2 regions of the Caldalkalibacillus horti genome follow, and region 1 is predicted to be linked to the other one. Evidence: predicted binding sites of a transcription regulator. Region 1 holds the regulator's gene; the other holds the start of a gene.

What was found. Region 1 encodes NrdR, which represses ribonucleotide reductase genes. Its sites were predicted from a motif close to AACACNATATATNGTGTT; they were not measured.
Region 2: J2S11_RS13790 (vitamin B12-dependent ribonucleotide reductase) is a predicted target of NrdR. The motif match lies at 6,460-6,477, and genes of this name have one in related genera.

Annotation. Positions count from the first base shown of each region.
Region 1 is NZ_JAUSTY010000004.1:139,557-152,055, reverse strand. Features, by position in the region: gene J2S11_RS05865 (helix-turn-helix transcriptional regulator) at 1-763, opposite strand, end outside; gene J2S11_RS05860 (VOC family protein) at 843-1,292, shown strand; gene J2S11_RS05855 (hypothetical protein) at 1,609-1,770, opposite strand; gene J2S11_RS05850 (DoxX family protein) at 1,949-2,272, shown strand; gene J2S11_RS05845 (hypothetical protein) at 2,651-2,953, opposite strand; gene J2S11_RS05840 (helix-turn-helix transcriptional regulator) at 2,950-3,159, opposite strand; gene J2S11_RS05835 (VOC family protein) at 3,340-4,113, opposite strand; tRNA gene J2S11_RS05830 (tRNA-Ala) at 4,191-4,266, opposite strand; gene J2S11_RS22275 (CBO0543 family protein) at 4,429-4,833, opposite strand; gene J2S11_RS05825 (hypothetical protein) at 4,999-5,352, opposite strand; gene J2S11_RS05820 (WD40/YVTN/BNR-like repeat-containing protein) at 5,567-6,607, shown strand; gene J2S11_RS05815 (CDGSH iron-sulfur domain-containing protein) at 7,054-7,272, opposite strand; gene dnaI (primosomal protein DnaI) at 7,444-8,382, opposite strand; gene J2S11_RS05805 (replication initiation and membrane attachment family protein) at 8,395-9,897, opposite strand; gene nrdR (transcriptional regulator NrdR) at 9,936-10,391, opposite strand; gene J2S11_RS05795 (Na/Pi cotransporter family protein) at 10,614-12,233, shown strand; gene J2S11_RS05790 (metallophosphoesterase) at 12,474-12,499, shown strand, end outside.
Region 2 is NZ_JAUSTY010000011.1:109,575-122,073, forward strand. Features, by position in the region: gene phaZ (intracellular short-chain-length polyhydroxyalkanoate depolymerase) at 1-575, opposite strand, end outside; gene J2S11_RS13775 (class I SAM-dependent methyltransferase) at 1,079-1,678, opposite strand; gene J2S11_RS13780 (alpha/beta fold hydrolase) at 1,768-2,721, opposite strand; gene J2S11_RS13785 (TetR/AcrR family transcriptional regulator) at 2,753-3,376, opposite strand; gene J2S11_RS13790 (vitamin B12-dependent ribonucleotide reductase) at 3,706-6,282, opposite strand; gene dat (D-amino-acid transaminase) at 6,735-7,568, shown strand; gene J2S11_RS13800 (lipoate--protein ligase family protein) at 7,773-8,606, opposite strand; gene gcvPB (aminomethyl-transferring glycine dehydrogenase subunit GcvPB) at 8,737-10,203, opposite strand; gene gcvPA (aminomethyl-transferring glycine dehydrogenase subunit GcvPA) at 10,196-11,548, opposite strand; gene gcvT (glycine cleavage system aminomethyltransferase GcvT) at 11,653-12,499, opposite strand, start outside.

The DNA.
Region 1 (12,499 bases):
AATTTCTCGTAGACTTTTTCGTAACAGATTGCTTGCCATACCTTTCAATAAATTGGTCTCTAACTGTAATATCAATCATTAATGCAACGCTCGTCAAGTGACGCTGTTCAACCATTTCTTTTTCTCTTTTGTCTTCTTTTAAAATTCTTGGGACAAAAGAACCTTTTCTTTGGAATTTGGTTATTCTCGTTAACTTAAAGGTTCGGTAGTCTTCTCGTTCTAAGCTATATCCATAGACGTACCATTTCATCTCATTTAGCTGAAGTTTATAGGGTTCTATTGTTCTATGTGTTAGGTTTCCTTTTTGATCCACATAATCAAATTCAATGAGCCAATGATTTTCAATGGCTTGCATGATAAACGTCAGCTCTTTCTTTATTTCGCTTCTTCCTAGCCAATCATAGAACGTTACATGAAGTGCAGGTGTTAGATCGGCATGACTCATTCCTTTAATTTTATGAATCGTCATTTGAATATTATGATTAGTCGTGAGCTGCTCAAAGCCATCTAAAGCTACAATAATATTTTCGATATCCTTATGATTCAATAATCGTTTATCAAATTTATATTCTTGCATAAGCGCATATCCGCCCCTATACCCATGTTTAGCATAGATAGGGATATTCGCAAAACTTAATGATTCAATGTCCCGTTGAATGGTACGCTTAGTAACACCAAAGAGATGACTGAACTCTGTTGCCGAAACAATCTCTTTTTGTAACAGAATCATAACGATTGAAATAAGTCGTTCAATCTTTTGCATAAATCCTCCTATATACGACATACTGTTGTCACCTATCACCTATTATACTACGTATATCACTTAAAGGAGGCAACAAACTATGAAAGCAATCGCCTATTTACAATTCAATGGTAACACACAGGAGGCATTAGATTTTTATGAAACAGCCTTACAAGCAAAGGTAATGAAAGTGAACTTTGGAGCACTCCCTCAAAATCCGACCGCCCCACTTTCAGAGGAAGAACAAAATATGATTATGGAGTCGCGCATTGAGTTTTCAAATAACATATTGATGATGTCTGACGTCTTACCTTCCATGCAGGCTGTGACAGGTGCAGTTGCACAAGGAACTAATGTTATTATTAGTATCATTGATGGCGATCCAGATACTACTAAGAGATATTTTGAGAACCTCTCTAAGGAAGGCACTATTATTATGCCCATATCTTCTGTACCTTGGTCATCGAGCTTTGGTATATTAATTGATAAATTTGGAGTGATGTGGAAGTTCAATAGTGATGCGAGTAAATTTCTTGATCGTTTAATCTAGTAGTTAAGGTTTTATTTTCTTTACAACGTAACATACCTATTTTTAATCTAACAATGAGAATGTAGTTTAAAAGCTAAGTGAAGGACAAGCTCACTTAGCTTTTTTTAGTTCTAGTAACCTGATGATGAGTTATTGGCTTTGCATTTCCAACCCCAATAATTTCGATAACAATTTAACCTTTACTATTTTCTTTATCATCATAATACGATTTCATTTCTTTATATATATATTCAGCTATGTCTTCAGGAAAAAAATGGAATCTGTCCAGTAGTCAGTCATTTTCCACTGACTTTCTGGACAGCCCCCTCCTTCATGATTACGCTTCTTCCCGGTTCCAGTACCGGTGTTTGGAGATCAATTCGACGAACGCTTCCCCAAATTCGGCTTGTGCGCTGTCTTCAACGAGCACGCCAGGTGCGCCTTTCATGCTGTCCTCCAACCACCCTTCACCTTTTCCCTGTGCCGCGATCGGCTGCATTATTAATTCCATTTCGTCAGATTCGCCGAAGTCAACTCGACATCACCATAATAATCGATGGATAGTTGAAAAGACACCTATCGGTGTCATATAATTTAAAACGTCACCAAATAGTGTCTATTTAAGAGATTTATAGCTATGGACTATGATATGTGAACAATCAAGGAGGAAAATTGACATGAGCAAAAGAAATAAAATAATTTATTGGATTGCTACCGCTTTGCTTTCGGTAGGCATGCTTAACGTGGGGATCGTCCAATTAATTAAATTGGACGTAGAAGTGGAGACGATTACGATATTGGGATATCCCCCCTATTTAATGATAGTACTTGGGGTCTCTAAAATCTTGGGCGTGATTGCCATCCTTGTTCCAAAATTTCCGCTCCTTAAAGAATGGGCTTATGCCGGTTTTTTCTTTACCGTGGCTGGAGCGCTTATTTCCCACATGATATTGGGACAACCCATTGATAGCTATTACTTCCCTTGTTCTTTCTCATTCTAACCGCTGCTTCATGGTATTTCAGACCTGAGGGTAGAAAAATCGTTTCAAACCGTTCCCTTACAACGTATTAAAAAATTTATATTTGCGCTTAAAATTATGGTGGAGCCTAAGGGGCTCGAACCCCTGACCTCTACGGTTCCAGCGTAACGCTCTACCACAATTGGGTATTACACTACCTATGGAATCTTAGACTATCATGTTCATCTTAGCCTGTTCAGAACACAGTGTAGTTGTATAAATGTATAAAATCGAAAATTTCTAATCGAGATAAACAAACTATGAAAGATAAACGCTAGCCGACGACGGAAATCAAACCCATTCGTTGGTCAACAACTGTAGTATCTTGTGCGTCTAGCAGTTCCGTTACTTACCTCTCTTCTAATATTTTTTATGATAGAAATAGTAGGACAATGTATAGCCCCCTAATTGAATAAAGATAAGGATACCTAGAACGAATGGGACAGAAAACTCCACACCTAAGAGGTATAAAATAAATAAACAATAGATTGATCCCAATGTAATAAACCAGGAAGTACTATGCGATTTGGCAAAAATGACCTTGAATCTTTCATCTATCCCTCTGTTCTTAGCTGCTTTTTTGAGTCCCCACCATACACCAAGGCCCCCAAAAGAAGCGCCAACAAGTATGCCAAGAAAGCCACTAATCTGTTCTATATTCATGACTTCTCACTTCCTTCCTCAAAAATAAATACATCTTCGATTTTGCAACGAAATACTTTAGCAATTTTATAAGCCAATTCCAATGATGGATTGTACCGACCACTTTCAATGGAGATGATCGTTTGCCGTGAAACTCCAACTTGCTCAGACAAATTTTCCTGCGTCCATCCATGTGTAGCTCTTAATTCCTTCAAACGATGCTTCATCCTATCTCTACCCTTCATGTAAAGTACCCTTTACGTAAACTATACTTTACATTCACTTTCAATGTCAAGTTTCCATTACAATTATCTGTTTTTCATATTATACAATCTCTTTTTGTATGATAAATTATAAAAATCCTGCCTTTCATCGTTTACGTACAATTGAATCAAGTATAGCCATTTTTAAATTTGAATAAGCACAATCGGAATACCATCCGGACCAACCCCATACGCCATTTTACTTGTTCCTTGACGCTTCGGCTGTATTTCCGTAACCTGTGCACCCAAACACACCGCTCCGGCATATAGCTGCTCCATTTCTCCAACCTTATATCCGATGATCCACTCGTCTGACAACTGTTTTTCTGTTCCATCCCTCTCCATGATGACACCAATCTGCTCTCCTTTGTTCCAAATCCCAATTCTAACCCGATCCCCGTCACTCATGCGCTGCATTTCCCAATCAAACACTTGCTGATAAAACTGACTTGCTTGGATCACTTCCCTCGAAAAAAGTACGATCCAGCTTAGCCTCTCCTCAGCCCCTTCTTGCTTTCCTATCCCCGTAAAAACCCCAGTTTGCTCCCAAACAGATAACACAGCCCCCTGCGGATCTTGCAGCGTCGCCATACGTCCCATCCCAGGGAGATGAAAAGGCTCAAGCATAACTTTTCCACCCGCTTCTACCGCTCTATCCAGCATTGTATCTACATGATTGACCAAAATATAAATACTAGCATGCGGCTCCGTCTCAGGAGAATAGACCGGTGAACGAAGATCTGTTAATCCCCCAATGCGTTTCGTCCCAGAATAAATCACCGTTTGATTTCGGTGGCCCCAATTTTCATTTCTAAATGACCAGCCAAACCCTTCTCGGTAAAATTTCTTACTCTTTTCAACATCTAACGACTTCAAATCCACCCAAAACAAATCACCTATGTTGTTCACTTGGTTCATTAAGTATTTCCTCCCCAATAACGCAAAAAACGCGCACACTCAAATAAATGAGTGTGCGCGTGTGCGCTTGTAATGTTTGGTGGAGCCTAGGGGGCTCGAACCCCTGACCTCTACGCTGCCAGCGTAGCGCTCTCCCAGCTGAGCTAAGGCCCCGAATTGTTTTCACTCTTAATTAATCTCCCTATAAATCATTAAGTTATTTGCGACTGCAAGAATTATTTTAGCAAATTTAAACCTTTATTGCAATATAAAATGTAACACACAAATTAAGCCGCACTAATGCATTACACTTTATTTAACTGATTATGCTCAGTCCTATATTAACCTTAGCCTCTTTAGATAAGAATAATAAAAGTAAACCAATATAAATGGAATCAAATATGAAATAAACGTCCACCCTATATTCCAGTCGTTATAATAATGAACCTTACCGAAGACAACACCAAGCCCTTCGAGAATTGTCGTGAATAAAGTGAATCCAAGAATTCCAACTAATCTAGGCCATTTTTTTCTATTTATAAAAAAAATCATGTATGTAGCTAGGACGGGATATATCCCTAAATACATGGGAATTGCGTTCATAAGCTCAAGAGAAAACGGCGTAACTTTCCAAAAGCCGAACCCCTTTCCTAAAAGATCAAAGGTTGAGGCAATAACAGAACCACATGGAGCGATGAGAACTAAGAGCTTCCTATCCTTTTTAATCAGAAAAAAAGCCACAATCCAAGGCAAAATAAAACCTAAGCTAATATTGAGGAACAAGCTACTCACTCCCTTCACACATTATCTTAGGCTCTTAGTAATTGTTTTATTCTGCAAACGAACTAGTTTATCTATACTTAATTACTACTGACTTACCAAACATATATTAATCCCTATACCTTACTAAAAGTGTTCATTCATCTCCCACGATTCAACAATTTGATGAGCCATCCTAGGACTAAATCCTCTTCCTATTAGATAAGTAATAGCAGCTACTTCCCTAAAAGCATGAGGGTACGACGTATGTTGAGCTTCTCTCAAGCCGTATTGTACGAAAGGTTCAACGGTTTGTAAGGTTTCATTTTTTAGCTGAGCATACTGTGGAGCATGGTGGTGATGTGGCTCTTGTGGCATGTAAGGCATCTGCTGAGGTGGAAAAGGCTGTTGTTGATACTGATTAGATGGCTCGATAGGATAATGTGGCATTTGTCCAGATCCGGAGGCAGGCATTTGGCCGTACTGTTGATAAGGATACATGTGCAATCTTCCTTCCCTTTTATACTTCCCTTCTAATCTATGCATTCGCCCTTCTGGGATTGAGCCCAAAAAATTTGAGTTTTCCTCCTTTATGAAAAAGGTATGGGATTATAACAATACAAATATATACGAAATACAAGCAATACGATTATCCTGAGTAAATCGGACACCTTACGTATGAATATCTTTTATTACTAGTAAGGAGGATATCTATATGAAAACTTACTTTCTATGTATGGAAAATGAATTAATTAAGGTTGAAGACAAAAAAAGCTCTGTAGCATGTACGTATCAGCTTCAGGATAAACATCCTATCTGTTTAGCTGCTGATCCTTTTAATCAACAGCGTATTTACTGTGGGACAGTTGGACACGGTCTGTGGCTTAGTGAAGATACAGGGCTTAACTGGAAGCAAATTGCGCAGGAGCTGCCCTCAAAAACCTTTACAGCAGTAGTGGTTAGTCCAACAAAAAGTAACGGAAATGTTGGAAAGGTGTATGCAGGAACACAGCCAAGTACTGTGTACTATTCTGCTGATGCAGGCTCTGCCTGGAATGAATGGTCAGACATTCCTTCTATGCCTTCATCTTCAGAGTGGGCGTTCCCACCAAAGCCACACACTCATCATGTCCGCTCTATTGTTGAAGAGCCTAACACTGGAACCATTCAGGTTGCTATTGAAGCTGGAGCTGTTTTACGTTCACAGGATGGAGGAAACACATGGTTAGATACTAAAGAAGGTCACCCAATTGATGCGCATACCCTAAAAACACATCACAAAGCTTTCAAAAGAATCTATGCTGCTTGTGGCGCAGATGGGATGATTATCTCTGAACGGGCAGTTCTTGAAAGCTTCGATCAAGGAGAAAGCTGGATAGCAACTGGACACGGGCTAGATACAAAACCATATCTTTATGACTTAGCTATTAGCTCCAATGATCCTAATACGTTAATCGTCTCAGCATCTGAAAATCCGACTACAGCCTACAATAGTTCTTCTGCCTGTTCTTCTATTTATCGCAAAGATGGAGGTTATCCTTGGAAAGAGGTAACAAAGGGGCTACCTCAATCGAAAGGTAGCTTAATCGCCAGCTTAGCAGCCGATCCTTCTCAGTATGATACATTTTATGCATTAAATAATCATGGGCTATTTTGTTCTGTAGACAAAGGTGAAACATGGGATCAGATAAAAATAGATTGGAAAAAGGAGTACCTTACACAACATCCTAGAGCTTTATTAGTTCTTTCAGAGTAATAGCTCTTGCAGAACAGCTTAGCTCTCACAGAATAACTTAGTTCTAGCAGAAAAACTTAGCCCCTTGTAGAATAACTTTTCTTGAAGAATAACTTTGTTTTTCTCATTGATTAACTTAGTTTCTCGCAATATTACCTTAATTAGTGGCAAGCTAAGTTCTAAACTAATAGGTGCAAAAATACACTTAATCCAGCTACTCTATAAAGGAAATAGGTAAATAAATACGAAAATACACTTATTTAATGTTATAACGACTGAAAAAGCCGTTTTTCAAAAAATAAGTGTATTTTTGCACTAAAAGCTTATTTTGGAACATGAATCCCTTGATATAGGTGTATTATTGCATTTGATACTTAGTTTCATTTGATACTTACTTTGTTTGATACTTACTTAAATCGATAATAAATCCATTAATCCACCATTCATCAAATGCATTCCATACTCAATTATTCCGAAGCTTCAGGCTTCGGCGCTCTAACTCTATCCTGAAATTTTCCTTTGTGAGAGCCGTCACAGAAAGGTTTGTTAGCCGTTAATCCACAGCGACAAAGGGAAACCTTTGGTCTTGTTTCAAATGCATTCCCCTCCGCATCAATAAGCTCAAACTCCCCACCTGATACAAATAATGAACCATCATCTCTAACCTGAATCGTTACTTTAGACATTTTTTATATCTCCTTTCTATATGGCACATTCCTATTAACGTTTTCCTACATACTTAAAAGGCATTCTCCCGTTATTAGAAAAACTTGGCTTATCGCCAAGTCCTAGCGAAAGCCTTAGTTTTTCTACTATCTACCTCTAAGCTTATAAATTCTGATAGTACAATGAAACTATTATGCTCTTGATCTGCGGTTACGTCCCTCAATAAAATATGCATCTGTGTAATGCCTAATCCGTTCCATAATTCTTTTCGCTTTCAGCTGCTCTATTCCTCCTTTTTGAGAATAGGACAAGTGCTCCTCTAGCTGATCATAATCATAGTTTGAAGTATATAGCGTTGGTAGCTTTTCCATTACTCGATACTGGAGAATGGCTCCGAGAATCTCATCTCTGGCCCAAGCTGAAATATTTTCCGCTCCTATATCATCAAATATTAACACAGGGACCTCTTTTAATACTTGTAGCTTCTCCTCTAAATTTTGCTCAGCAATGGCCCCTTTCATTTCGCGAAAGAAATCCGGGCTATAGACCATATATGAGGCAATGCCACGATCTGCTAGCGCATTACAGGCAGCACCAAGTAAGTAGCTTTTTCCTACACCTAGTGGGCCGTACAAATAAAGACCGATCAAGTCCTCACCTGGAGTAGCTTTTTTAGCAAAATCAAGAACAGCTTCAAACGCCTCGGCTCTCTGTGGGTCGTCTAAATCAACATTTCTCATTGAACCAGACATAATGTCCTTAGGTATCTTATGACTTTTTACAAGAGTATGTCTCTTACTGGATTCCTCTGCTCTTAGCAGATAAGAACAAGGCTTATAAGTAGCTTCAATAATCGTGTGGTAGGTCTCTAGGTGTGCAGCATGCCCACTCATCATATTGCTACATTCATGAAGACCTCGGCAGCTTTGACAGCTTTGCTGCTCACCTACAAATTCCTTAATCTTATTCATATATGGAAGGAGCTGATCGGGCTGCCATTCAGGATGATGCTGCCACCACTTTTGAAATATAGGATGACTGAGATAGTAGTGATTTTGCTTCTGAATATCCTCCTGTGAAACTCCACGCTCTCTTAACCAATCCTGCAGAACATACTTAATGGGTTCCATCCTTTAGCCTCCTCACTTTGATCTCATGCTTTCTAGACTTTTTAGCTTTTCTTCTATTCGTCTTCTTCGTTCCTGCTCTGCCTCAGTAAGCCCCATACTCTCTTCCTTCTCTATCTTACTATCAGCTCTTTGCATTTCCCTTTCATTCTTCTGCTGAGCTTCGATCCATGGAGGAAGCTTGTCTGTCCGGATAGGCTGCTTATTCCGTGAATTTGCCCTTCCAGTACTCTTACTGCCCCCATCCTTTTGCTCTTGTTTACTTTGCCATTCCTTATATTGCTGCTGCTCCTTCAAAGCAAGCTCTTGTGCTTCCTTAACCGTCTGCACGTTGAACCTTTTCCAATGAGCGGCAACCTTCGTCACTAAGCTTCTTGGCAGCTTGTAGTTATTGGTATAAAAGATGTATTCCAGAAGAAGATTAATAACAGCTGGCTCTAGCTTATACTCCAATAAAAGCTCCTCGGCTAACCTGACATCAGCTTCAGCTACCTTACCTCCGCGTTGAAATTGCTCTAGCAGCTGCAGGGGGCTAAGATTCTCAAGCTGATACAAATGTCGCTCCTCTTCCGTCAGTTCCTCAGGCTTAGTGAACACTCTTTTTTCAATAGGCTGTACATCATGAATGATACGAGGAGGCTGTCCCCCCTCCTGAAAACGATACCATTCCTTTGCTTTTTCGCTCAGTACACCTAAATCCAGCTGCTCCTGATTTGACAGTGAATCTTGGACGATTCTGGATATGCTCCATTCATCTAGCTGATAGAAAAAAGCGATCTTTTTAATATAAGGAAGGGATTGTCCGTTGTAAATTTCGTCCGCCTTTAACCCTTTCATGAGCAAACTCTTTAGTACATCAATATCTAATGCAAACCGCTCAAAGGTTGGGGAACCAGAATAAGAATCCGCCTGCTTTGGTAGCGGATAGCTTTGCTCTAATTCACTAAGCTGATCATTTAATTCACTACCTCGTTTAGCTACAAGCTCCGAAGGAGAAAGGGAAGAAAAAACCTGATGAAATTCCTTTGTAATTTCATGCTTTTGCTTCTGGAGATTTTCTCCGCCTTGAATCGTATTTGCTGAGTATCGAACTCGTAGCTCCTTATACCGCTGGGCCCCTACCTGATTATATAAACAGATACTTAACAAATCATCTCCAAAATATTGCTCAGGGGTAAGTGGATGATACAGCTCATACTCAAAGAGAGTCTGATCCTCATCCTTATGCAGCACATATGTCTTTAATAATCCTAATGCTTCTAATCTCAGCCTCGATTGATAGATCACATCTAATGATTGATTCATGACCTTCATTAGCCATTGATGATTCTTTTCAACAGAAAATAAGCGTTCTCCTTCCACTTCATCTAACAGTGTTAGGTATAACGCATAGGATAGTGCGCCAATAATAGGCTGGTAAAGATGTGTTAGTGTTTTATGTTCAGTATGACTCAAAATCCTTTTGGCCTGTACACGAAATCCGTCTATAGGTTTGACCTCATTCCAAACTAGAGCCATAACAGTAATCACCCATTCTTATATAAATGTCAAAGCGCTCATGTTTTCTTTAGTAAATCTGTTAGCTCACTAATAAATACATTAATATCTTTAAATTGTCTATATACAGAAGCGAATCGGACATAGGCAACCTCATCAATGAGGTAGAGCTCGTCCATCACCTTTTCTCCGATCTCCTGACTAGGGTACTCCTGTTGTCCTGTATTTCGTAGATCATTTTCAATTTTGTGCACGATATTTTCTAACGTTTCAAGAGCAACCGGTCTCTTTTCACAAGCACGAATAAGCCCGCGGAGAATTTTATCTCGACTAAATTCCTCTCTCGTGCCTTCCTTTTTTATGACCATGATCGGAGTTTCTTCGACAATTTCAAAAGTAGTAAATCGTTGGTAACAGGATTCGCATTCCCGTCTTCTACGTATTGAACGATTTTCATTAGAAGGTCTAGAATCCAAAACCCTTGTCCCTAAATGCCCACAGTATGGACAACGCATAATCATCAACTCCAATTTAGCTTATCCTTAGTGTCGCTTATTCTGTGTTTTTCGTCAAGAAGAGATAATGATTAACGCTTTTCTTGTTCGTCATATTCCGCTATAATATGTGACGAGTGTTTTTTTTGTTAACAACATTGTTTTTATGTAAATATATTGAATTGTAGCATACATTCACATGACTTCAAAGAACGGCATAGGACAAGGGGGAGCTCATCTTTTATGGACTGGCAGGAATTATTATTTAATTTTGTTGGTGGACTAGCCATCTTCTTATTCGGGATTAAGTTTATGTCTGACGGATTACAAAAAACCGCAGGTGACCGAATGAGAAGTATTTTAGAGAAATACACCTCTAATCCGTTGAAAGGAGTTTTAGCTGGTATATTGGTAACGGCCTTAATATCTAGTTCGACGGGAACTACGGTTATGACGATTGGTCTAGTCAATGCAGGGTTAATGACCTTGAGACAAGCAATTGGTGTCATTATGGGAGCTAATATTGGAACAACCCTGACTGCCTTTATTATTGGGATAAAAATTGATGATTACGCCCTGCCTATTATCGCTGTAGGAGTGCTTTTATTTCTTTTCGTTAAACAGCGCAAATATCAGTACGTTGGACAAATTGTTTTAGGGTTTGGACTTCTATTTTTAGGGTTAAAAACGATGAGCAGTGGTGTCAAACCATTAGCTAATCTCCAGGCTTTCCATGATTTTATTACCGATTTGTCTTCAAACCCAATTTTGGGAGCTATTGTAGGGACAGTTTTTACAGTCATCGTTCAAAGCTCATCAGCGGCAATTGCTATTCTTCAATCTCTTGCCTATGAAGGATTGATTCCACTTGCAGGAGCATTACCGGTCCTGCTAGGAGATAATTTGGGTTCTACAATAACAGCCGTCTTTGCTTCTATTGGAGCAACTGTAGCAGCTAGAAGAGCAGCAGCCTTTCACGTTATTTTCAACCTAATCGGAGTTTTTATTTTCATGTCTGTGATGAGCTTTTTCATCCCATTCATAGCTTGGCTAGGAGATATTACTGGAGCAAATATTCGAATGCAAATTGCATATGCCCATGGTATTTTTAACATGACCAATACATTAATTCATTTGCCATTTGTCACATTACTCGCCATCTTAGTCACAAAGGTGGTTCCAGGACAGATGAAACAGCTTCAATTCGGAGCGATCCATTTGGACGAGCGCTTGTTGTCTAATCCGTCTGTGGCTCTTGGTAATGCAACTCACGAGATTCTGCGCATGGGAGAATTCGCTAAAGAAACACTGAATGACGCTGTAAATTATTTCTTCACTAGAGATGAAAAGTTTGGTAAATTAGCTCTTCAGAAAGAAGAAATTGTGAACGATTTAGATAAAAAGACAACAGAATACCTCGTCCGTATTCAGCAAAGCTCACTAAGTGAGGATGAATCAGCACGAAGCTCTATTTTGATGCAAACCATTAATGATATTGAACGAATTGGGGACCATTCTGAAAATATTGCGGAGCTAGCCGAGTTCTCTGTTGCTCACAAAGTTGAGTTTTCTGAGGATGCGATAAAAGAATTAAAGGAAATGATCAATCTAACAGATAAAACGATAGGTCTAGCCATAGCTGCTTTAGAAAATGAAGATAAGCAAATTGCCGAGCAGGTTCTACAAAATGAAAGTGAAATAGATAAAATGGAACGTACCTTCCGTAAAAATCATATTTCGCGTCTTAACAAGAACCAATGTAGTGGAAATTCAGGCGCTGTTTTTCTGGATATCCTAAGTAATTTAGAGCGTATGGGTGATCATTCAAAGAATATTGCTCAATATGTTTTATATGGAGAATAAGAGTAAAAGTACGACCTAAGTCTTAAAAAATTCAAGCCTTCTGCCATAAGAAGGCTTTTTTGTTTTATGCTATACTTACAATAGCTTTGCTATAAGCAATTTGCAGGGAGTAGCTTATTACTCCTCATCCAATTGTCATATTTTTGGGGTAGAGTTCGAAGTATTATTCCTATATGATAGAATATGTATGAAAAAAGGATTGGATAGATAGAGAAGTAAATCTATAAAGGAGATGGATCCGTGCTTTTAACTTCATTAGCTACGAT
Region 2 (12,499 bases), on a different contig from region 1:
CTTTCTTCACTAGGCTGAACTTTATCAAATACAAGATAATCCCAAGCCTTTTTCATGTACTGCTTGTCTTTTGAGGAAATGGCTTGTAACGTTACAGCCAGTCTTGGATCGTCCAAAATCTCCTCCTTCGATGTTAGACGATTTGTCGTACTACCATTCTCACTCTCCTCACTTTGATAGATTGGATAGCCACGTGTGGAAAGTGAGGCCAGCAAGATGATTTTTTCGACATGTTGCGGGTAATTAGCGGCATATTGCATCGCCACACCCCCTCCATTTGACCATCCAATGATAGAGAACGCCTCTAGTCCAATTTGATCAACAAAGTGTTTAAGATCAGTAGTAAAATCCTTTATTGATCGAATCGGTTCCCGATATGTTGAGTCTCCATATCCCCGTAAATCAACAGCATATATCGTATACGTTTCGTCCATTTCCTCAAGAAAAACATCCCAATGAATGGAGGAAGCCATGTTTCCATGAATTAATAGTAGGTTTCGTTCGCCACCTTTTCTTTCGCGATACGTCAGAGTTTCTCCATTAGGTAAAGCCACATTCTTCTTTTCAACCTTCATCAAAACGCCTCCTTATTTTAGTCATAAAAAAAACCTACCATCAATTGGATAGGAGGCGACAAAAAGAACACAAAGAAACCAAGAGTTTCCTCGAGCCAATAATGATCGCACTAAAAAAGGCATACTAATCCTATCCAAAAATGGTTCATTCACGAACATTCATTTTTTGAATGAGAATTAGTTGATCATTGGCCTAGGTCACCCTTTCATATAATTTCTTTCATTATAGAATAAATAGGCTATTATTGTCAAAATCTATAAAGGTAAACTGTAACTTAAGACTTTTATAGGTGTTTAAAAGATATCCTAAATAGCCATCTAGTGATTTATTTAGCCTAATCATTCAAAGAAGCTGCCATTTCCATGACTTTGGGACAGCTTTTTTGACTTATAGCTCAACATGTAGCTCTAAAATAAAGTTTGATCAAAGACACCTCACAAACCCACATCCTCCGTTACAATTTTTCATGATTATATAGGTGTTTTAAGATTTAGGAAAAAGCTTATGGTTTAGCCCATATCAAATATAAATAACCAGCCAAGTAACGCTCCTCCCTAATGAACTTTAAGTCAGACTCTTTTACAATTTCAGAAATATCTCTGTTCTGGTGGCACCCTACAACCTTTAGTGCCAAAGGATTCAAAGATTTTTGTAACCATGCCAACGGTTTGTTTGTACTAATACCGTGCTCCATCATCAGTATTTTCCCTTCTGGCTTACACCACTTTTGAAAGCTATTTAAAACACTTACAGGTTCTTGATAGGCACATAAGCTGCCGGAAGATATGATAGTATCAAAGCTGTTTTCGTTAAATTCAACAGTTTCCACATCATCTTGAATAAGTGTTGTTTTAAAAGGATAATCTTTGGCCGCATTCTGCGCTGTTTTCAACATTGCATGACTAAAATCCAAACCTGTCAATTCAATATCACTACTATAGAAGGGGAAATTCAGTCCAGAACCAATGGCAACTTCCAATACCTTTCCTTTGGCTTCTTGAAAAATTCGTTGACGGAACTTATAAGCCTGACCGTTTTTTCGTCGTTTATCATATTTTTTTGCTTGCTTATCAAACTTTTTAATTAATGATTGACGATCCATATCATCCCTCGATCTCCTTGTTCATTCAGAGCATTTTTATTTAGCGAAATCAGTCCATTTTAGTTGAGGATTTATATCTCCCTTTTTACTTAATTGTAATTTTCTTTATACGTTTTGCTCAAATCGAGCAAGTTCCAGATTGCTTCGACAACTTCGAATGGACAATCCGTGTGAATCGTGGCATGCCCAGCATTTTTGAGTATACGATGCTCTCCACGCGGAACTGAATTGGCTAATTTTGTATAAATCGTATTTTTTACATTATTGAATGGATCAATAGTCTCGCGCAGGAATGATTGACTTGTTAACAGAGTCGTAAATGGGTCGATCCCCAACGCTGTAAACACGATCAACGGGATATCTGGCATGTCTCCTCCTTTACGGACTTCGTTATAGAGTTCGCTGTTCAAGTTTTTCTTTTCCGTAATCGTTTTCAATAATGTCCTGAGATGATAGTCAATCAGCGGTTCACGTATCGAATCCGGCCACTTGGCAAACATCTGATCGAATAATCCACGAAAGGATCGCTTGTAAGTTAGGAGTGTCCGAACGATCGCAAAGCTCTGCTGAGGTAGATAGCGTTTCTTTAACTTTGGTGTATGGGAGAGAAAGTCCTCGTGAGGCGGTTCTAACAGAAGCATTCCGGCTACCTCATCTGGAAACCGTTGAGCGTACCGTTGTGCGTAAATTCCACCCAACGAGTGGCCGACGAATATATAGGGAGCTGGTACACCAGCGGTACGTAAAAGACTCCGCAATTCATCAGTGACCTCGAGGGCACTTCGAGGCAGCTTAACCTGATCGCTCCAGCCCGTTCCCGCTCGATCATAGATCACTGATGTTGTACGCTGACTAATTTGATTGTGAATATTGAGATAATCAAGCCCGACCATGCCGGCTGCTGGTAAAAAGACTACTGCTGGACCTCCGACCCCAGCACAGTCGAGTAACAAGTGTCGTCCTTCCACGTTGTAAAAACGTCCAATCGGCGATCCATTGTCTATGGACTTATCACCTTGATGTTTATTTGTATAGTCTTTCATCGCTAATATCAAGACCTCCATTCATTAATTTCTATTTATAAAAGATTTTCTTGAGTTCATTAAGGTATCCATCAAGTTCTGCAAGAATATTGTCATAATCTAATTCAGTGATTTCTGAGTTCCTAATATCCTCTAGTATCTGATTGGTAAAACCAATATTCGACCAAAAAATAAGCTGCTTGCTTCTTTCAACGTCCAGTCCTTCCCTGAATTTAGATTCATCAACCTTATCAAACATTGTCTCGTGGCATAAAAATTGTTTCTCATTTACTCTTCCTTCCAGCTCCTTGTTGATTTCATCAGACTTCGTGGTAGCAGTAATTTTTATAAATTCGAAAATCCAAGGATGCTTTTGCAGCAACTCAATCTGGAGAAGATATGATTGACGCAGTTTTTCAAAAATATCTTGTTCTTTAAAATTCATTAAATCAAGATATTCTTTATTTATCATGTCAGTGCAATAATCATAAAGGTATAGAAAAAGGTCTTTTTTGCTATTTACATAGTGGAACATTAAACCTTTTGAAATCCCGGACTCTTTAGCAATAACATTTGTCGAGGCATCATCAAATCCCTTTGTGGCAAATTCCTTTAATGCTGCATTTAATATTACTTCTTTTCTTTTGGATTCCAGATTCGAAATTTTTGTAAGCATGATAACCACCTTTATTTACTTTTTACCTTTAAGGTCAATTTATTATAATTTCATTTACCTAAAAGGTCAACAGTTTTCATAAAATTTTTTACCTATGAGGTCAAATACAGCTCAGCCCATTAAGCATTTTCACACGTTTCTCATTTCGTGTGGAGCACATCCAAGTAACTCTTTGCATCTCACCCACCCGTTTTGAAAAAATGAAAATTAACCTCTTTAGTAGAAAATACCAAAGAGGTTAATTTATTATCGAACTTTATTTCGTATTATCAATCTTTATTTCAAAAATCGAACTTTATTTCAAAGCAACACATCTTTTTCAACAATTATTATAACCCACACTTCAGTTGAGCGTTACAATTCGTACACGTGTTACATCCACCTATATCCTCAACAGTCCCTTTACGGCAAATCGGACATGTTTCCCCTACTTCTGTTCCATAGGTTACCTTTGTAGACGTTAGGGCTGGAATCGTATCAAGCACATACTGCTTTGGCTTTTCTTCGATTTCCCATTGCTCAAATAGGCTATCATTTTTGTTTAAATCATTTTCCTCTGCTGTCAACGTAAGCACTTGAGCATCACGGGAGCCGTCCACATAAACAGTTCCGCCTTTTGCTCCACCACGGTGTAGGCGCTCATATACACCCTGAACCTGTTGAACAGAGTATCCCTTAGGAGCATTAACCGTCTTACTCAGTGAGCTATCCACCCAACGTTGAATAATACATTGTGTATCTGCGTGTTGTTCTGGAGTCAGCTCCATGGCAGATATAAACCAAGGTGGTAGCTGCTCGGAGCTTGCCTCAGGATTGCGATCCAAGTAATCCTGTACAATATCTGCTTTAACCTCAATGAATTTACCAAGTCTTCCTGAACGGAAATACGTGAAGGAAAAGTAAGGCTCAAGACCTGTTGATACTCCTACCATTGTTCCTGTACTTCCTGTAGGTGCTACCGTCAATAGGTGTGAGTTACGAATACCATGCTCTAAAATCCCTTCACGAATATCCTCAGGCATAGAACTCATATATCCCGTTTGGACAAAGGCTTCCCTTAGCTGCTTTGTTTCGGCGGCTGATTCCTTCTCTAGGAAAGGAAAGCTGCCCTTTTCCTTCGCTAATTCGATAGATGCACGATACGCTGTTGTAGCAATCGTTTCGAAAATTTGATCAACAAGCTTGTTACCCTCATCAGATCCATAAACCTTCTCTTCGTAGATCAGTGCGTCATGTAAGCCCATTACACCAAGTCCTACACGTCTTTCCCCTTTAGCTTGTATAGTGTTATCTTCAAGGAAATAAGGAGTAGCATCAATTACGTTATCCTGCATATGCACACCAACACGAACCGTTTTCTTTAGCTTTTCAAAGTCGAAGGTCTTTGTTTCCTTGTTCACCATTTCGGCTAGGTTAACAGCAGCTAAATTACACACACTGTAAGGGGCTAGTGGTTGCTCTCCACAAGGGTTTGTCGCCACAACCTTTTGACCATAGGCAGAAGCATTCGTTTTGTCATTAGCATTATCGATAAAGAAAATGCCAGGCTCAGCTGAATACGTAGCACAGATATTTACAAGCTTCCATAGCTCTCTAGCTTTCATTTTCTTATAGACACGTACACCGTAGCCCTTCGCTTCCCATTCTCTAACATCCCCGGATTGTGCCCAGTCTCTGTTATAGGCTTTCATTTCCACCTCAGAGTAGGTTTCAACAGCAGGAAAACGCAGCTCGTATTCTCCGTCCTCTTCCACAGCCTGCATAAATTCCTTTGTCAAGCAGATAGAAATGTTCGCTCCCGTCAGAAACTCAGGATTATTGACAGAATACGTTCCACCGTCTACCAGCTTTGCTTCCGCTTCTCGAACGACCTCAGAGGTAAAAGGAGATTCCTTAGCTTCTTTATGCACCGCTATAATCCGCTCGTACATTTCTTTTTCTGTTCCAGACAACGGTGTAAACTTAAGCTTGTCCTTCGCTAGCTTCTTAATCTGAGGGTCCTCAGCCTTCTCAATGATAAAGCGGAGTACCTTTGGGTTTTGCATTTTAGAAATAATAAATTCAATAATATCTGGATGCCAATCGCTAAGCATAATCATCTGTGCTCCACGTCTTGAACCACCCTGCTCCACAAGATGGGTCAGCTTGGCAATATCATCTAACCAGGATACAGAGCCGCTTGACTTACCATTTACACCTCTACATAGCGCACCTCTAGGACGTAGGGTAGAACCATTTGTCCCTACTCCTCCTCCACGGCTCATAATTTCCATTACTTTTTTACGATGCTCGGCAATTCCTCCGCGTGAATCCTGAGGAAAAGGCATCACATAGCAGTTAAAGAAGGTTACGTCTGTACCCGCTCCAGCTCCGTATAACACACGGCCTGCAGGAACAAAGTTCATCTGTACAAGCTCCTCATAAAAATCCTTGAAGGCACTCTGACGCTTCGCTTCTGTTGCTTCAACCGCTGCTAATCCAGTAGCCACTCTAGCTGCGATCTGCTCATAATAGATTTCTAGTGGCTTCTCCACTACATCTAGAGAGACTTGGATGATTCCCGTCTCTATACTTTCTGGCTCCTCTAGCACCCCTCTAAACGACTCATCAACCTTTACCTTAGCTGTCTTAGTTTGTTCATCAAAATCTACAAGAATTCCGTAGCCCCTTGCTGGAAACTTCGGATCATCCTTAACCGTAAGAACAACAAAGTCACCTTCTCGTAGTGTTTTCTTTTCAATGTCCTTAAATGAATAACGATCCAGCATCACCAATCTAGAAACACCTTGAAGCTTCCGATGCATATCAAAGGTGATGGGATGAACCTGAGGAAAAAGCTGAATATCCTGATTCAATTTCTCCACATTAATTTCAGAAAGCTTGTCCTCCACTAAAACAGTTCCCAAAAAAATCCCCTCCATGTCCATTACAATATAATAACAAGTCATCCTACTAAAAAAAGAAGCATCGTTAACGATTCTTTGATAGTAAATGTCTTGTTTATTTGCTGATTAAGTATGTTTGTCTGTTAGAGTAAGTATGTCTCTTAGGTTACCATAGATATGATAGAATAACAATGGAAAACAACGATATATAGTATTTTTATTTTTATCATATACTATATATAGGAAATTAGAACAATTAAATTCAATTCGTCAAACCTAAAATTTTTCAAAAAAAGAGGGAGATTGCCCCTTATCTTCTTTTCCCTTTTATTTCTTTCATCAATCAATCTTTTTCAGCACTTGCCTAAATGAAAAAGTGATTAATTCTATTCAACTGCGGTTTTTTATGATAAAGTAGAAAAAATTTAGTCTATTAGAAATTTATCTATGGAAAAACAGGAGGCTACAACATAATGGCTCAAGTCCTAATTAATGGAGAAATTGTAACTAGAATAGATGCAAAGGTTGATATTGAGGACCGCGCCTATCAGTTTGGTGACGGAATCTATGAGGTAATTAGAGTATACAATGGAATCTGCTATCAATTAGAAGAACATATTCAACGCTTAGAGCGTAGTGCAAAGGAAATTCGTTTATCTCTACCTTTTTCAGCTGAGGAATTTACTCAACAGCTTCAGGAGCTCGTTAAGGGTAACCAACTCCAAGAGGGTATTATTTATACACAGGTAACGCGCGGTGTAGCTCCAAGATACCATGGCTTTCCTAGTGATGATGTTAAACCACAATTTGTTGCCTATACAAAGGATTTACCTCGTCCTACAGCGTTTATGGAGCACGGAGTAAAAGCTGTTCTTCTTGAGGATGTCCGCTGGCTACGCTGTGATATTAAGAGCTTAAATCTTCTCGGTAACGTATTAGCTAAGCAAAAAGCAAATGATGAAGGTGGCTTTGAAGCGATTCAACACAGAGGGGATATTGTAACTGAAGGAAGCTCCTCCAATGTGTTCCTTGTGCAAGAAGGGATATTATATACTCATCCTGCATCCTCACTTATATTAAATGGAATCACTAGAGTGAAGGTTCTTGAGCTATGTGAAAAGCTCGAGCTTATCGTTAAAGAACAGGAATTTACGGTAAAAGATTTACTTGATGCTGATGAAGTATTTATTACGAGTACGACAAGTGAAGTCATGCCAATTACACAAATTGATGATCAGCCAGTTGGGCCTGGAATACCAGGACCATTAACGGTTAAGCTTCAGCAGGAGTTTGTCAAAGGATTTTAACCTATATAGAGCTATTCTAGGTCTATAAGTATTTAATCATATAAAGCTATTTATGATAAAAAGCCAAGGAAGGATACAAGGGTCTCATGTATCTTCCTTGGCTTTTTCAACACCTACTACAACTGTCTTCACTATACAACGAAATGTATTAATCTTTCATCTTTCAATCAGCTAACTCTCTTCTGACATCGCTTGACTAAAATACTAGCTTTTGAAATTCCATGTGTCCATTCCATATTTTGTTCGGACTAGTTCCTCCACTAGCTCCTGCTCTCTAGCTGTAAGCTCACCATCCTGCAAGCTTACACCAAATCCTTGAGCAAAACCCTTTTTAAACGCTGCTTTAACTTCACTAATAGATGCTGCTTCTTGCCTAAGCTCATTAATGGCTACAGCCTTTTGAGCAAATCCAGCCTTCAGCCGCTCCTTTACTCTCTCATTAGAAAAACGAAAAACGTCGTACAGCATGTCAATATCTATCGTTAATGGAATAGATCCATGCTGAAGGACAACACCCTTCTGTCTTGTTTGGGCACTCCCTGCTACCTTTCGTCCTTCTACAACTAGCTCATACCAGGATGAAGCATCAAAGCATACAGCAGATTGGGGCTGTCTTAACGCTTGTTTCTGCTCCTTTGTCGCTGGAACTGAAAAGTAAGCATTCAAGCCTAGTTCCTTGAAGCCGTATAACAAGCCTTGACTTATCTCTCGGTAAGCCTCTGTAACAGACTGGGGCATCTGTTTCTCGGCAATGACTACACTGTAAGTTAGCTCCTGATCGTGAAGGACAGCACGCCCTCCAGTTAAGCGCCTGACAAAGCCAAGATTATGTCGACGTACAGCTTCTAGATCAATTTCCTTTGCAGCCTTCTGAAAATAGCCCACTGTTAAAGTAGCAGGCTTCCATGTATAGAATCTGATCGTCGGAGGGACTAGCCCTTCATGATTGGCGGTAAGAATAGCCTCATCAATCGCCATATTCGTAGCGGAATCCTGATCTCCACTGTCGATAAATCGCCAAGTCTGGCTAAGCTCCATTCACTTCCACTCCAAATCTCATATAATTTCTAAGAAGCTCTTTAAGTAAGAAAAAGGCTGGCCCATATATTTTGAGCTAGCACTTTTTCTTTAGAATCTATTTACTTTATTCTATATTTACCTTATATCTTTATTCCTTCGTCCAACGTAAGATTGGCTTACGTGCTGCTGTTACTTCATCCAAACGGCCAACAATCGTTGTGTGTGGAGCTTCTTGAACAATTTCTGGATTGTTTTCAGCCTCTTCTGCAATCTGAATCATCACATCGATAAACTCGTCTAGCGTTTCCTTCGACTCTGTTTCCGTTGGCTCAATCATCAGGCATTCATCAACAATTAACGGGAAGTAAATTGTTGGCGGATGATAGCCAAAATCTAGCAAACGCTTAGCAATATCTAACGTACGGACACCAAGCTTCTTCTGACGACGACCAGAAAGAACAAATTCATGCTTACAATGCTGAGTAAATGGTAGATCATAGTGATTCTGTAGCCTTCTCATCATGTAGTTAGCATTAATTACTGCTTGCTCAGAAACTCTACGTAATCCTTCTCCACCCATCGTACGAATGTACGTATAAGCACGTACTAAAATACCAAAGTTGCCATAGTAAGCCTTTACCCGACCAATGCTTTCTGGACGATCATATTCAAACGTATAACGATCCTCTTTCTTAACTAGGACTGGCTTCGGTAGAAACGGAATAAGCTGCTTCTTTACTCCAACTGGACCTGCTCCTGGTCCCCCTCCACCGTGAGGAGTGGTAAACGTTTTGTGCAAATTCAAATGAACCACATCAAAGCCCATATCACCAGGGCGAGCAAAGCCTAAAATAGCATTAGCATTAGCTCCATCATAATAAAGAAGTCCGCCTACCTCATGTACAATTTCAGCAATTTCAGCGATTTCCTCTTCAAATAAGCCCAATGTATTAGGGTTTGTTAGCATCAATGCAGCCGTATCTGGCCCGACAGCCTTACGCAGGGCATCAATATCTACAAGTCCTTTTTCGTTAGAAGGAATCGTTATCGTTTCTAGACCTGCTACGGAAGCACTTGCTGGATTCGTTCCATGAGCAGAGTCTGGCACGATAACCTTCGTACGCTGCTCTCCTTCACCTTTAGACTCATGATATTTACGAATCATCATTAATCCTGTCCATTCACCGTGAGCACCTGCCGCAGGCTGCAGAGTCACCTCATCCATACCGGTTACTTCCTTCAAATCCTCCTGTAGGTTGTAAAGAAGCTCTAACGCCCCCTGCACACTTTCCTCAGGCTGATAAGGATGAATACGAGCAAAGCCAGGATATCTAGCTACATCCTCATTGATTTTCGGATTATATTTCATCGTACAAGACCCAAGCGGGTAGAAGCCGCTATCTACTCCATGGTTTCTTGTTGAAAGCTCTGTGTAGTGACGCATAAGCTGTAGCTCTGAAACTTCTGGAAGCTCAGCTGGCTGTGCTCTTAGAAAATCAGCTGGAAGCGCATCTGTGATATCAATCTCTGGTACATCGTTTTCAGGTAAAGAATATGCGACACGACCTTGTTTGCTCATTTCAAAAATGAGGGCTTTGTCTCCACTCTTATTCATTGATAATCCCCTCCAGCACTTGTACAAATTGATCGATCTCTTGCTTTGTTTTAATCTCCGTTACAGCTACTAGCATATGCTGCTCAAGCTCCGGATAATCTAATCCAAGATCATATCCACCAATGATTTTCTTCTCTAAAAGCTTACTATTTACTTCCTTAACCGGCTTGCTCAGTTTAATCACAAATTCATTAAAGAAAGGCTGGTCATACGTAACCTCAATTCCTTTAACGTTTTGTAATTGCTTCTTCGCATATTGGGCCTTTTGGATATTTAATAAAGCCATTTCCTGTACACCATTTTTACCTAATGAGCTCATTGCTACAGAAGCTGCAATCGCATTTAACGCTTGGTTAGAACAGATATTAGATGTCGCTTTTTCTCGGCGAATATGCTGTTCTCTCGCTTGTAATGTTAGCACGAAGCCGCGTTTTCCATCATCATCCTTTGTTTGCCCAACAAGACGACCAGGAATTTTTCTCATCAGCTTTGTAGTAACAGCAAAGTAACCACAGTGAGGTCCACCGTAAGTAGTAGGAATACCGAATGGCTGCGCATCACCCACAACCACATCAGCACCAAACGCTCCAGGTGGCTGCAAGGTACCTAAAGCTAAAGGATTCGAGCTTACAATCATAATTCCTTTACTAGCATGTGTAAGCTGTTCAACCTTGGCAAGATCCTCTAGATTTCCAAAGAAGTTAGGATATTGTACAATCACCCCAGCCGTTTGATCATCAATGGCCGCTTCAAGAGCTGCTAAATCCGTAACTCCATCCACTACATCTACTTCAACAACATCAATACCTAGTCCTACTGAAGAAGTTTGTAGGATATTACGTGCTTCTGGATGAACGGCTTTAGAGATCACAATTTTCTTCTGTTTACCAAGACCAGAAGCCATAGCTGCCGCTTCAGATAGTGCTGTTGGACCATCATACATCGAAGAGTTTGCTACATCCATTCCAGTAAGCTCACAAATCATCGTTTGAAATTCAAAGATAGCCTGCAATTCACCTTGACTGATTTCAGGCTGATAAGGTGTATAAGCCGTATAGAACTCAGAACGGGAAATCACGTGATTTACAACGCTTGGGATATAATGCTCATACGTCCCTGCTCCAATAAAAGAAGAGTACTCAAGCGAATTGGCATTTTTGTTCGCCAACCCCATCATGTAGCGAGTTAATGTTGTTTCATCCAGAGCCTTTGATATATTCAAAGCCTGTTTATACTTAATTTTATCTGGGATATCTGAAAATAGCTCTTCTGCCGATTGTACCCCAATTTCAGCTAACATTTCCTTACGATCTGCATCAGTCATCGGTAAGTAACGATACGTCACGAAAACCCCTCCTTCATCTCTAAAAGCATCCAACTATTCATTTACTACCTGAGAAATATCAAGTTCCATTATGGAAAAACAGGTTAAGGCTTCAATCCAGAAATTTAGTTCGAACGTCTGTAAAAAGGAGCTTTAACCACCACAGCTTTGATGTTTTTATTACGAATTTGAACGTACAGCTCTTGACCAAGCTGTGCATACTCCTTCTTAACAAGAGCTAATCCCACGTTCTTCTTCAAAGTCGGTGATTGAGTTCCTGTTGTTACCTCACCTACCTGCTCTTCACCTGCGAACACTGGGTAACCGTGTCTTGGAATTCCACGTTCAATCATTTCAATACCAACAAGCTTACGAGGAGCTCCGTTTTCCTTTTGCTCCTTCAATACATCCTTCCCGATAAAATCCTCTTCTTTATCTACTTTAACAGCGAAGCCTAGACCCGCTTCAATAGGAGAAATGTCAGGAGAAAGCTCTTGTCCATAAAGCGCTAGCTTAGCTTCAAAGCGCAGCGTATCCCTAGCTCCTAAGCCGCATGGTAACACACCATCCTCTTGACCAGCCTCTAGGATCTTCTCCCACAGCACTGGAGCATCACTTGGATTCAAATAGATTTCAAAGCCATCCTCACCTGTATATCCTGTACGGGAGACTAAGCCTGAAACACCTCCAAGATCCACGCCTTCTTTAAATTGAAAGAAGCCAATCTCATTTAAGTCAACATCTGTAAGCTTTTGCAAAGTTTGTTGAGCTAATGGTCCCTGTAGAGCAAGCTGTGACACATCATCAGATACGTTCACAACCTCTACATCTCCTTCAGCGTGCTTTTGTAGCCACTCTACATCTTTGTCTATGTTCGACGCATTGATGACCAATAGGTAATCCTCATCTGCTTTTTTATAAACGAGCAGATCATCTACCGATCCACCGTCAGGATAACACATAATGCTGTAC